4 regions of the Nocardioides salarius genome follow, and region 4 is predicted to be linked to each of the others. Evidence: predicted binding sites of a transcription regulator. Region 4 holds the regulator's gene; each other region holds the start of a gene.
What was found. Region 4 encodes LexA, which represses DNA repair genes until DNA is damaged. Its sites were predicted from a motif close to TCGAACANNTGTTCGA; they were not measured.
Positions count from the first base shown of each region.

Region 1: a site for LexA is predicted at 1,567-1,582, ahead of JOE61_RS05075 (HNH endonuclease signature motif containing protein). Genes of this name have one in related genera too.
Region 2: a site for LexA is predicted at 1,227-1,242, ahead of JOE61_RS16145 (LysM peptidoglycan-binding domain-containing protein). Genes of this name have one in related genera too.
Region 3: a site for LexA is predicted at 1,639-1,654, ahead of JOE61_RS11040 (HNH endonuclease signature motif containing protein). Genes of this name have one in related genera too.

Region 1 is NZ_JAFBBZ010000001.1:1,037,193-1,040,393, forward strand. Features, by position in the region: gene JOE61_RS05070 (metallophosphoesterase) at 1-1,438, shown strand, start outside; gene JOE61_RS05075 (HNH endonuclease signature motif containing protein) at 1,614-3,062, shown strand; gene JOE61_RS05080 (sulfatase family protein) at 3,139-3,201, opposite strand, start outside.
Region 2 is NZ_JAFBBZ010000001.1:3,361,033-3,364,233, forward strand. Features, by position in the region: gene JOE61_RS16140 (Rv3235 family protein) at 1-437, opposite strand, end outside; gene JOE61_RS16145 (LysM peptidoglycan-binding domain-containing protein) at 508-1,182, opposite strand; gene JOE61_RS16150 (hypothetical protein) at 1,307-1,846, shown strand; gene JOE61_RS16155 (sec-independent translocase) at 1,874-2,212, opposite strand; gene JOE61_RS16160 (Mrp/NBP35 family ATP-binding protein) at 2,236-3,201, opposite strand, start outside.
Region 3 is NZ_JAFBBZ010000001.1:2,299,968-2,303,168, reverse strand. Features, by position in the region: gene JOE61_RS11045 (MFS transporter) at 1-310, shown strand, start outside; gene JOE61_RS11040 (HNH endonuclease signature motif containing protein) at 318-1,625, opposite strand; gene JOE61_RS11035 (hypothetical protein) at 1,779-2,213, shown strand; gene JOE61_RS11030 (hypothetical protein) at 2,210-2,512, shown strand; gene JOE61_RS11025 (SRPBCC family protein) at 2,556-3,044, opposite strand; gene JOE61_RS11020 (ArsR/SmtB family transcription factor) at 3,050-3,201, opposite strand, start outside.
Region 4 is NZ_JAFBBZ010000001.1:1,353,961-1,357,161, reverse strand. Features, by position in the region: gene JOE61_RS06590 (alkaline phosphatase D family protein) at 1-1,010, opposite strand, end outside; gene lexA (transcriptional repressor LexA) at 1,117-1,851, opposite strand; gene JOE61_RS06580 (LysM peptidoglycan-binding domain-containing protein) at 2,175-2,501, shown strand; gene JOE61_RS06575 (methyltransferase domain-containing protein) at 2,670-3,201, shown strand, end outside.

The DNA of each region.
Region 1 (3,201 bases), 320 kb from region 4:
GCACTTCGACAACGACGGCGGCCGGGTGGTCGTGCGCACCTACTCCCCCTCGCTCGACGACTTCGACTCCGACGACCCCTCGCTCGACGCGATCCACCAGGAGTTCGAGATCCCCTACGCCGCCGTGGGCATCCGCCCCGCGGTCAAGACGCTGGCCACCGACTCCTTCCGAGCCGACGTGCTGACCAGCCGTGACATCGTGGTGCTGCGCGACGTGGCCTCGGGCAGCACCGCGAGCACGACCTGGCGCGACGTCCCCGAGGGCGAGCACGGCTGGTACGTCGAGTCGACCGGCCCCCACGGCGGTCGCGACCTGTCCGAGGTGCGCACCTTCACCGCGGTCGCGCCGCAGGGACCCGCCGAGCTCACGCAGGCACCCGTGCCGACCCTGTCGGGCACCCCGCGGGTCGGGGAGACGCTCACCGCGCAGCCCGGCACCTGGGGCCCGGCGGACCCCGAGGTGGTGCTGACCTACCGCTGGTCGGCCGACGGCGAGCCGGTCGAGGGGGCCGACGCCAACAGCCTCACCCTGGGCGCCGACCTGCTCGGCTCCGTGGTGAGCGTGAGCGTGACCGGCAACCAGGCCGGCTACCGCGAGACGACCCGCACCTCCGAGCCCACCGCCCCGGTCGGCGCCGGAACGCTGGTCGCACCCGACCCGGTCCTGACGGGCACCCCCGTGGTGGGCGGCACGCTGGTCGCGGAGCCGGGGTCGTGGACCCCGGGCGCCGACCTGGTCTACGCCTGGTCGGCCGACGGCGTCGACCTCGAGGGCGCGGACGAGCCCAGCCTCGTGCTGGGCGAGGAGCTGGAGGGCCGCCGGATCGAGGTGAGCGTCACCGGCGCCCTCGAGGGCTACGAGACCACGACGCGGACCTCCTCCCCCACCACCGCCGTCACCGGGGCGGCGCTCGAGGCCGGCACGCCGAGCATCGTGGGTCGCGCCCGTGTCGGCGAGCGCCTGCAGGTCGACTCGGGCGACTGGACGCCGGGCACCACGCTCGACTACCAGTGGCTGCGCGACGGCGAGCCCGTCGCCGGCGCCACCGGGCCGGCGTACGACCTGACGGTGCGCGACCTGCGCTCGTCGGTGAGCGTGGCGGTCACCGGCTCGCTGCCCGGGCGGGAGCCGGCCACCGCGGTCTCGGAGCCGGTGGTGGTCCGGGTCGGGCAGCTGTCCGGCAAGCGCCCGAAGGTCCGAGGGGCGACGAAGGTGGGCCGCACCGTCTCGGTGGTGACCGGACGCTGGGCTCCCCGACCGGTGTCGCTGCGCTTCCGCTGGCTGGTCGACGGCCGGGTCGTGCGCGGCGAGAAGGACGACGAGCTGCGCCTGACCCGGGCGATGCGTGGCGACCGGGTCGCCGTGCGGGTCGTGGCCAACAAGCGCGGCTACGCCAAGCAGGTGCGTGTCAGCAACGCCCGCAGGGTGCGCCGCTGACACTCGCCCCCGCAGGCGCTCGTCCCGGTCGCCGGGGCGAGCGCCTGTGCGCGTCTCGGGGCCCACGCAGGCGCGGCGAAGACCTCGCGGACGGGCCCGCGGAGGGCGAAGAAGTTCTCCACAGATCGTCGAACTGGTGTTCCCATCGGGCCTTGGGGTTGGGAGAATGGTGGGCATGAGGCTGCTCCAGAACCCCACCAGCGACCGGGTCCCCGACCCGGGTGCCGGGGTGCCCGCCAACAGCTTCCCGGCCGCGGAGGCCGGTCCGGTGGCGCAGGCGGTCGCGACCGCTCGTGCCGCGATGGCCGCGGCGCGCGAGGGCGACCTGAAGCACCAGCCGGTCGACGACCTGGCCGCCCTGGTGCAGGCACTCTCCGGCCTCGAGGCCGAGGCCTGCGCCCTGCTCGGTGACGTGCTCGGCGAGGCCGAACGCCGCCAGGTCGCCGACGCCGAGGCCGCCACCGGCACCGACGCCTGGGCCGCCGCACTGACCGGGCAGTCCCGCGAGGTCCTCGCCGGCGGCGCCCGGATCGCCGAGCTGCTGCGCACCAAGTACCACCACGCCCGCGAGGCCTACGCGACCGGGGCGATCACCACCCGCCAGGTCCGCGTCATCGTCGCCGCCGCCGAACAAGCACCCCTCGAGACAACGGCAGAGCAGCTCGCGGCCGCCGAGGAGATGCTGGTCAACAAGGCCACCGGCATCGGGACCCGGTCAGGCCGCCCGATGAACGCCAAACGGCTCCGGCAGGCCGCCCGACGGATGCTCGACATCGTCGACCGCGACCTGGCCGACAAGCACGAAGCGATCATGCTCGGCCGCGAATCCCGCCGCGCCAAGCACGAGACCTACCTCGCCCTGCACGACAACGGCGACGGCACCTACACCGGCAAGTTCACCATCCCCGAGCTGCACGGCTCCCTGCTCCGCACCGCACTCGAGACCCTCTCCGCCCCCAGACGCCTCAACAAGACCCGCACAAGCCCCGACGGTGAACAGGTCTCCGGGTACGACGAGTCCGCGCCCACCGGCCCCGGCCACGGCCTGTCCGGGTGGGAAATCGCAGGCAACGCCCTGTGCGAGCTCATCGAGCACCTGCCCACCGACGGCTGGAACGGCGCCAACGCCCTCACACTGCTGGTCACCATGACCGCCGAGGACCTCACCCACGACCTCACCCAAGCAGGGAAGATCGACCCCGCCGACTGGCCCGACTGGCACGGCCCCGACGAGACCGGCACCGCAAAGCTCGACACCGGCATCCGCACCGCCGCCGGCGACCTCCGCCGACTCGCCTGCGAGGCCGGACTCGTCCCCGCCGTCCTCAACACCCAGTCCGTCCCCCTCGACCTCGGCAGGACCAGACGGCTCCATAGCCACCACCAACGAAAAGCCTTGGCTCTGGTCCACGACACGTGTGCGATCGGGACCTGCGAAAGACCGTTCGCCTGGTCCGAGATCCACCACCTCATCCCGTGGGGACGAGGAGGCGACACCGACCTCGACGCCATCCCCCTCTGCTCCTGGCACCACCACCGCGCCCACGACCCCCGATGGCACCTCACCCACCACCCCCTCCGCGGCTGGGAGCTGCGCGCCCGCGAGCGACGCAGGAGATCCTGACGCACCGCACGGCCGCCCCCCACCCGGGGACGGCCGTGCGTCGAAGTCGTGCGGAGTCGTGCGAGGTCGCGGACGGTCAGCGCCGCGGGCGCGGCACCGGGCCGAAGTCGCGGAAGCAGGCCCTGGCGCCGCCGCAGCG
Region 2 (3,201 bases), 2.0 Mb from region 4:
CGGTGCCCGTAGCGCACGTGCACGCTGCTCTCGAGGATGTCGCGGCACGGGAAGCAGGTGTGCACGCTGAGCACCTGGGGGCGCACCGGCTGCACCCGGGCCAGACCGGGCTGGTGAGCACCTGCGCGTGCCACGAGCTGCGCACGGCGGGTGAGGTCCTCGTAGACGCTGCGAGTGGTCCAGCGCACGAGCTGGGACGCCGGGCGGTCACCGCCGACCACCTCGACGACCGCCTGGGCGAACGACCCGACCCACTGCTCGCCCTCGCGCCGGGCGCGCTGGTCGATGGGCAGCACCTGCCCGGGGGTGCCGGGACGTGCCCGGGGTGCCCGCGGCGGGGCGGTGCGCGGCTGCAGGTCGAGCGCCAGGGTGCCCTGGACGGCCGCCAGCGGCACGGTCTCGGGGACCCGGTCGCGGTCAAGCGGGAAGGTGGTCATGGCGTGCTCCTCGGGTGGTCGTGGGGGCGGGTGCCCAGGTGGATGTCCGGATGGCTGGTCAGGCGGGTGGTCAGGCGGGTGGCAGGCGCAGGACCTGGCCGGGCAGCAGCAGGTCGGGATCGGGGCCGACGACGTCGTGGTTGGCCGCGTGCACCCGGGGCCAGTACGCCGCCACCGCGGCGTCGTCGGGAGGCCGGGTGCCGTCGGCCAGGTGCGCGGCGCTCAACGACCACAGGCTGTCGCCCGGCTCGACCCGCACCGCCTCGACCCGCACCGCCTCGACCCGCACCGGCTCCGTGCCCGTGCGGTGCGCCGCTCCGGCGGCCCGCTGGGGCAGCGGCAGGCCGACGAGCGGGTCGGTCGGGCCGGCGCCGAGGACCGTGCCCTGCTGGAGGTGGTCGGGTGTCGCCGCCGCGGGGACCACGCCGGCCGCGGTGGCCCCCACGAGGGCCAGTCCGCAGGCGCGCAGCACCAGGCGGCGCAGCGACCGGGGGACTCCCGGTGAGGACGCGCCCGGCCCGCGACCCGAGCGCGCCTCGACGACGACGGCGGTCACGCAGAGCCACCCCCACGCGGTGCAGGCGAGCAGCGCCGCGCTGCACGCGCGCACCAGCAGGTCGTCGAAGCCCCGGGCAGGAGCGAGCGTCGCCGACGCCAGGAGCGCCAGCAGCGGCGCGGCCGTCGCGGTGGCGGCGCCCCAGACCAGCAGGCAGCGTGCGGCGGTGGCGTGTATGACGTCGATCATCCCGAGAACCCTGTCGATCGTTGCGTTTGCGTCTGTTTGCGTCATTCAACGCTCGTTCGACGGGGTCGTCAATCGTCCGTCCACAGGCTCCGCCGAGGCGGGCCCACGTGAGAGAGTCACGGGCATGACGTGGGAGGACGAGCTCTTCGACGTGCTCGACGACCTCGAGCAGCAGGCCGAGGCGCTCTACGACGCCGAGCGCAGCCTCGAGCTCGCCGACCGCGCGCGGGCGGCGTACGCCGAGGTGAGCATGGCCAGCCGGCTGATGGCCGCGACGGGCACCCGGGTGCGCCTCGAGGTGCGCGGCGTCGGGCCGGTGGGCGGCACGCTCGAGCGGGTGGGGACCGGGTGGCTGCTGGTGCGCGGGCCCGCGCAGGACTGGGTGCTGCGCACGGCGGCGATCACGGCCGCGCACGACCTCCCGGAGCGCTCGGTGCCCGAGGTGGCCTGGCCGGCCACGGCGCGGCTCGCGGTGGGCTCGGCGTTGCGCCGGCTCGCCGACAGCGGCGAGCGCTGCGTGCTGCACCTGGTCGACGGCTCACGCCACGACGGCGTCCTGCAGCGGGTGGGCGCCGACTTCGTGGAGGTCGTGGGCGCGGGTCGCCGGGTGGTGCTGGTCGCGACCGACGGGCTCGCGGCGGTGCAGAGCCGCGACGACGGCTAGGGCCGACTCACGCCCGTGGGGCGTGGCTCAGGTCGCCTCGAGGTCGTACGGCGGCGTCTCGCCGTCGTCGAGGGGGCGCACGCCGGGGCGGCGCTGCTCGCGCTCCTCCTCGTCGTCGGCGTCCTCCATCGCCTCGATGATGTGCTTGCGCACGATCGTGCGCGGGTCGAGGTCGCGCAGCTCGAGGTCGGCGTACTCGGGACCGAGCTCGGTGCGCAGCTCGTCGCGGGCGTTGTTGGCGAACTTCTTGGCCATCTTGAGCCACTGCCCGGCCTGCCGGGCCAGGTCGGGCACCTTGTCGGGCCCGAAGACCACGATGGCGACCAACGCGATGACCGCCAGCTCTGCCAGCCCGATTCCGAACACGCCGACAGCCTAGGGGGCTGGGCTCAGAACTTGCTGGTCGGCGTCAGCCCGAGCTGCATGCCGGCCAGGCCGCGACCCCGTCCGGCGAGCCGCTCGGCGACCGAGGAGAGCACCTGCGCGGCGGGGGCCGTGGGGTCGGCGTCGACGATCGGCTTGCCGACGTCGCCGCCTTCGCGCAGCGAGAGGTCGAGCGGGATCTCGCCCAGCACCGGCACGTCGTAGCCGAAGCGGCCGGAGAGGGTGGCGGCCACCCGCGCGCCGCCGCCGCTGCCGAAGATCTCGAGGCGGTGCTCGACACCGTCCTCGGCGCAGTGCGGGCAGGGCAGGAAGCTCATGTTCTCGACGACGCCGACGACGCGCTGGTGCATCATCGAGGCCATCGTCCCGGCGCGCTCGGCGACCTCGGCCGCGGCCTCCTGGGGAGTGGTGACGACCACGACCTCGGCGCCGGGCAGGTGCTGGCCCAGCGAGATCGCCACGTCGCCGGTGCCCGGCGGCAGGTCGAGCAGCAGCACGTCGAGGTCGCCCCAGTAGACGTCGGAGAGCATCTGCACCAGCGCCCGGTCGAGCATCGGGCCGCGCCAGGCGACGACCTGGTCGCGGCGCGGCTTGAGCATGCCGATCGAGATGACCGAGACGCCCGAGGAGGTCGGCACGGGCATGATCAGGTCCTCGACCTGGGTGGGGCGGGCGTCGGCGACGCCGAGCATCGCCGGCACCGAGTGGCCGTAGATGTCGGCGTCGACGATGCCGACCTTGAGGCCGCTCTTGGCCATCGAGAGGGCCAGGTTGACGGTGACCGACGACTTGCCGACGCCGCCCTTGCCGCTGGCGATCGCGAAGACCTTGGTCAGCGAGCCGGGCTGGGCGAAGGGGATCTCGCGCTGCGCCTTGCCGCCGCTCAGCACCTCCTTCAGGCCCGAGCGCTGCTCGTCGGTCATCACGCCCAGGGTCAGCGCCACGTCGGTGACGCCGGGGACCTTGCCGAC
Region 3 (3,201 bases), 950 kb from region 4:
CACCGCCTCCTTCGTCATCGCCGGCGCGGCGCTGAGCCTGCTCGACCTGGCCTGGAACATGACGGTGCAGGAGAAGGTGCCCGAGGCGATGCTGTCGCGGATCATGTCGATCGACGGGTTCTTCTCCTTCGTCGCCACGCCCATCGGCCAGCTCGCCGTCGGGCCACTGGCCCTCGCTTTCGGGGCCGGCCGGGTGCAGCTGGGCTGCTTCGCCCTGGCCGTCCTGGTCGGCGCGGTCGCCGCCACCCGGCGCACCGTCACCGACGTCCGGCTCACCGGCGCGGAGCCCGAGGCGACCGGCCGGACCTGAGCAGGGGTCAGCGCCCGGTCAGCTCGAGGGTGCCGAGGGTGGTGACGGCGTAGCTGTGCCCGTGGTGGTCGCGCCAGAGGTAGTCGCCGTGGTCGGTGCGCTCATAGGTCCAGTAGTCGTGGGTCTTGGCGCGGTGGTGGTGTCGGCACAGTGGCGCGAGGTTGCCTGGATGGGTCTGGCCGGGTGGGCCGCCGAGGTGGAGCGGGATGTAGGGGGTGATGTGGTCGAGGTCGCAGCGCGGGGAGCCGGTGTCGCAGAACGGGAAGACGCAGTGGGTGTCGCGGCGGGTGACCAGGTCGCGCATCCAGCGGGGCGGGTCGTGGTCGTCGATCGCGTCGACCCGTGCCATGTCGAGGACCGGCAGCACGCTGACCGAGGCTGCGCCTGCGAGCCAGTCGCGGATCTTCGCCACCGTCGCGGGGCCGAGGCCGAGCACCTGACCGACCTGCGTCGTGTCGGCCGCCAGGTCCTCGGTGGTGATGTCGATGGCCAGCCGCACCCGAGGCCGGGGTGCACCGAGGCCGTCGAGCACGACGCCGAGTGCCTCGACCTGCCGCACCCCGAGCCCCGGGTCGAACTCGGGGTCGACCCCGGGATCGGCGGGCGGGGCGGTGGTGTCGGTGATCAGGTCGTGCAGGCGCTGCAGGGTGGGGGTGTCGCCGGTGATGCCGAGCCAGGAAGTGCCGGCCCACTGCCCGCCCTCCCCGGGGCGGCGGTGGCGCAGGGTGATGCCCCACTCGTGGGTCTGGGCGTGTTCCTCGGCGACCTCGAGGCTCTCGGGGTCGAACAGGGCGGCTGCGTCGGCGACCGCCCGGTCGATGCGCGTCGGACCCACGGAGTCCACCACCGGCGCCAGCACGGTGTCGACGTGCGCGGCCGCCTCCGGGGAGAGCCCTTGGGTGGCTTTCGCGACCCGACGCGCGCGCCACAGCGCGACGTCGAGGGACTCCACCCGGGCGTGGATCTTCGGCAACCGGTGCCGCAGCTCGAGCGCCTCGGCCATCAGGCTGGTGGTCGCCGCCGGCGACATCCGCATCACCGCGGCCAGCTTCTCGGCCGAGAACTCCGCGACCGCAGGCACCCCCTCGCCGCCGATCCAGGCGTCGCAGTCCCAGACCCGCTCCTGCTCGCCCCACGAGAGCCGGCTCTCGTCGTCGATGGCGGGGTTCAGGTCGCACCAGCGCAGCACCACCCGCAACCGACGCCGCTCGGCCCTGCGGACCTCCGCCTCGGCCTCGTGGGCGAAGTCGAGCAGCCACTCAGCGTCGAGGTCGTCGACCTCGAGGGGCTGGCCGTGGCTGTCGGTCTCGATCATGACCCGATTCTACTCGAACACACGTTCGAGCACAAGGGTCGATCGGCCACTGGGGACAGGCCCTGGGAGCCTCCTGGGCGTCCCTGCTGACAGTGGGCACGACCGCGGGACAGGTCCCCGCACACCCGGACCGAGCTCGCGTAGCCTCGACCCATGGGCACGGCTCGGACGCTGGGGTTGGCGGGGGCACTCGCGGTAGTGGTCTCCCTCGCCCTCGTCGCGTGGTGGCTCCTGCGCCCGGACACTTCCCCCGCCGTGTGGCGCCCGGCGCCTGGTGTCGTCATCGACGAGCAGACCACCACCATCGACGTGGTGGTCTCGCGCGTGGAGTGCAGCTCGGGCCGGACCGGGGACGTCGTCGATCCCGACATCGAGATGCGTCCGGACGAGGTGGTCGTCCGCTTCCGCGTCAGCCCGGGCACCCCTCGTGAAGCCACCTGCCCGGGCAACGAGTGGGTTCCCTACTCCGTCGCACTGGAGGGCCCCCTCGGCGATCGTCGGCTCGTGGACGGCGAGTGTCTCGACCAAGGGGCCGGCGCCCGGACATCGGAGTGCCGGGACGACCAGGGCATCCGCTACACCCCATGAGCAGCCGCGAGAAGGTCCTGGCAGAAGAGTTGCTGCAGTTTCTTCGCCGCGAGTTCGAGAAGCGCTCGACCTACTTCGCCGAGCACTACGTGACGGGCGCGGCGACCCCGGACGGAGACGTGACGGTCGTCTACTCCGCCGGGGGAGGTCGCTTCCTCTTCGGGCGTTCGTGGAACGTGACCGAGCTGCGGGCCGCCTTCTCGCCCTGGGAGCCCGAGGACCTGGCCGAGATCCTGTGGATCGAGGACGTGAACTGCCCGAACGGGACGGGCAGGACGGACGTCGCGCGGGCCGGGTGACCCGCCGCGACCTCCCGGGGCGCGGACTCCCGGCCTCCTCGTCTCATCCGGCGACGAGCTCGTCGATCTGGTTGATCGCCGCCGACGAGCCCTCGACGATGCCCATGTCGAGCACGGCCTGCAGCGCCTCGGCGCTGGCGTAGGTGCCGACGTACGTCGCTCGGGTGCCGCCGTCGTGCTCGACGAAGGTGACGACGTTGGAGCTCACCGGCAGGTCGGTGTTCTTGGTGAACTGCTCGTCGAGCGCGAAACCGTCGTCGAAGGTGAAGCCGAAGGGCTCGTCGACGCTGACGACCTCCCAGTAGCCGTAGTAGCGCTCCCCCTCGGGGCTGGTCATGTAGTAGTTCGTCCGCCCACCGGGGGCGAGGTCGTGGTCGACGAAGGTGGCCGGGTAGGTCGGCGGCCCCCAGACCCGCTCGAGCTGGCGCGGGTCGGCGTACACCTCCCAGATCCGCTTCGGGGGCGCCGCGAAGTCGGCGACGATGGTCAGGGTGCGGGCGGCGAGGTCGTGCGATACGTCGGTGACGGGCATGGTGCTCAGTCCTTCGGGATGTGAGGTGGGGGTGCCGGCTCGGCACGGGGATCGGGCTCGGCGATCAGCTCGTCGATCCGGGAGATGCGGCCCCGCCAGAGGGACTCCAGCTCGGTGAGCATCGCGCCCACCGACCGCACCGCTGCGACGTCGCCGC
Region 4 (3,201 bases):
ACGACCGGGGTGGCGACCTGCTGGGAGCGGTAGGTGCGCAGGTCGAGCATGCTGATCTCGGCCAGGTCGCCGAAGCGCAGCCGCCGGTAGAGCCGGGCGCCGTCGCCCAGCGAGGCGGTGCCGTCCATGCGCACCGGCATCCACTCGTCGTACGCGCGGTGGGCGCGGGCGCGCCGCTTGAGGTAGTCGCCCTCGCTGTCGTCGTGGTTCTCGGCGTTCTTGCGCCACTGGTCGTTGGTGACCTCGTGGTCGTCCCAGGTCACGATCCAGGCGTACCTCGCGTGCAGCGCCTGCAGGTCGGGGTCGGTCTTGTACTGCGCGTGCCGGCGGCGGTAGTCGGACAGCGAGACCATCTCGCGGGCCGGGTCGTGGGCGCGGACGTCGACGTTGGACTGGCCCATGCCGTACTGGCCGGGGGCGTACTCGTAGAGGTAGTCGCCCAGGTGCAGCACCGCGTGCAGGTCGTCGCGCTCGGCGAGCAGCCGGTAGGCGCTGAACCAGCCGGCCTGCAGGTTGGCGCAGGAGACCACGCCGAAGCGCAGGTTGTCGGGCGTGGCGCGATTGGCCGGGGCGGTGCGGGTGGTGCCGACGGGGCTGCGCTGGCCGCGGGCGATGAAGCGGTAGTAGTAGGTCGTCGCGGGCCGCAGGCCGCGCACGTCGAGCTTGACGGTGTGGTCGCGCGCCGCGCTGGTGACGAAGCGGCCGCGGCGCACCACGTCGCGGAAGCGGCGGTCGGTGGCGACCTCCCAGCGCACCCCCAGCCGCGGGCCCTTGCCGGAGCCCGGGGTGGCGGCGCGGGTGGGGGTGACCCGGGTCCAGATGAGCACCGCGCGCGGCAGCGGGTCGCCCGAGGCGACCCCGTGGGCGAAGACGTCGTGGCGGGCCCGGGCCGCCTGGGCGGCCGGCAGGACGCCGCTGCCGACGGCGATCGCGGCGCTGCCGGCGCCTCCGGCGGCCAGCACGGTACGCCGGGCGAGCGAGGTCGAGGTCGGGCTCTGGGGTGGGGTCACGCCTCATCCAACGACGAAACCCCGCCCGCGTGACGCGGACGGGGGTGTCGACACCGACTGTTCACCGTCGGTTCGACGGCGGGTCGGTGAGGGTCGGTGGTGGGGCTCAGACGCTGCGCAGCACGGCGGTGACGACGCCCAGGATGGAGGCGTGGGTGCCGTCGATGGGCTCGTAGGCGTCGTTGTGGGGCAGCAGCCAGACCTTGCCGTCCTTGCGCTGGAAGGTCTTGACGGTGGCCTCCTCGCCGATCAGGGCGGCGACCATCTGGCCGTTGCTGGCGGTCTGCTCCTGGCGGATCACCACGTAGTCGCCGTCGCAGATCGCGGCGTCGATCATCGAGTCGCCGGAGACCTCGAGCAGGAACAGCTGGCCGTCGCCGACGAGCTGCTGCGGCAGCGGGAAGACGGCCTCGACGCGCTCCTCGGCCAGGATCGGGCCACCGGCGGCGATCCGGCCCACGACCGGCACGTAGGAGGCCTGCGGCATCGTGTTGCCGATGTCGGTCTCGTCGACCGAGCTCTCGTCGGCCGAGGAGATCGCCTTGCGCCGGGCCATCAGCTCGGGCAGGAAGACCTCGAGGGCGCGGGGGCGGTGGGGGTCGCGCTTGAGGAAGCCTTTCTCCTCGAGCACCTTGAGCTGGTGGGAGACGCTGGAGGTGCTGGTCAGGCCGACGGCCTGGCCGATCTCGCGCATGCTCGGCGGGTAGCCGCGGGTCTCGATGGCCTCCTTGATGCAGGCCAGCACCTTGACCTGGCGCGGGGTCAGACCGGTCGCGTCAGGGGGCCCGTCGGGCAGCTCTGCGACGCCCCGCTTGCGGGGGCCGCCGTCCTTGGTCGCCATCGTGTGCCTTTCGTGCGCGAGGCCCGAGCCGGGGAGTCCGCTCGGATGGTCGTGGGGCCACGGTATCGCCGCGCGCGCCCGACTTCAAACATCTGTTCGACTGCGTGTCGCGAGGCGCCGGGCGTCACCACCGTCTCGAACAATTGTTCACCGGACCCCTTGCGTGCATCGAACACCTGATCTAGTCTCGCTCATGTGTTCGATCGAACACCTGGTCGATCCGGCGCCTGATGGCCGGCTCGAGCGGGACTGTCGGTGGTCGTCGGTAGACATCACCTCGCAGCGATCGACCACCCGACCACCCCCTTCCCCAGGAGGTCCAGATGAGCACGATGACCCTCACTCCCGCCCTGTCCACCACCGTCCGGCTGACCCGCCGCGGCCGGCTCGTGGTGCTGGCGCTCGGCCTGCTGCTCGTCGCCCTGGTGGGCGTCGTCCTGGCCGGCGGCTCGGTGGCCACCAGCGAGTCCGGTCCCACCCCGGCGACCGAGATGATCACCGTCGGCACGGGCGACACGCTGTGGGCGATCGCCGCCGAGCGTGCCGAGGCCGGCGACGTGCGTGAGGTCATCGAGCGCATCCAGCGGCTCAACTCCCTCGACGGTGGCCTGGTGGTCACCGGTCAGCGGCTGGTCGTCCCGGCCGGCTGAGCCGGACGCCCGGGCGTGAGGTCCGGGCACGGCGGCCACCTGGCCGCCCACGATTTTCGCCGGTCGCCTCGACCCCGGCCGGCGAAACCAGGGGAAAGACGAGGGGCGGGCCCGCAGTGGGCCCGCCCCTCGCGCCATGTCCGGGTGCGCCTCGGTCAGGGTGGGGGCATGGGTGCGGCTCGCGACGACGACGTGTTCGAGGAACGACTGGCGCAGTGGCAGGCCTGGTGCGAGGCGCCGTGGGGCCGGCTGCGGTTCAGCGTGGTGCGCGAGACGCTGCGCCGCCAGGCCGAGGCGCTGGGCGGGCCCGGCGGCGGGCTGCGGGTGCTCGACGTGGGCGGAGGCGACGGCCGCGACGCGGTCGCGCTGGCCTTGGCCGGTCACCACGTGACGGTCCTGGACCCCGCCGCCTCCTGGCTCACCGAGGCCCGCTCGCGCGCGGAGTCGGCCGGGGTGGGGGAGCGGCTGGTGACCGTCGAGGGGTCGATCGACGACCTGGGCGCGGTCGGCGGCGGCTTCGACCTGGTGCTGTGCCACTTCGTGGTGCACTACCGCCCCGCCGAGACCGGCGCTGCCGACGTACGACGTCTGGCGGGGGCGCTGCGCCCCGGCGGACGGGTCTCGGTGATGGCGCCCAACCCCGCAGCCCGGGTGCTCGGCCGCCTGGTGCGCGAGGGCCCGGAGGCGGCGCTCGAGCAGC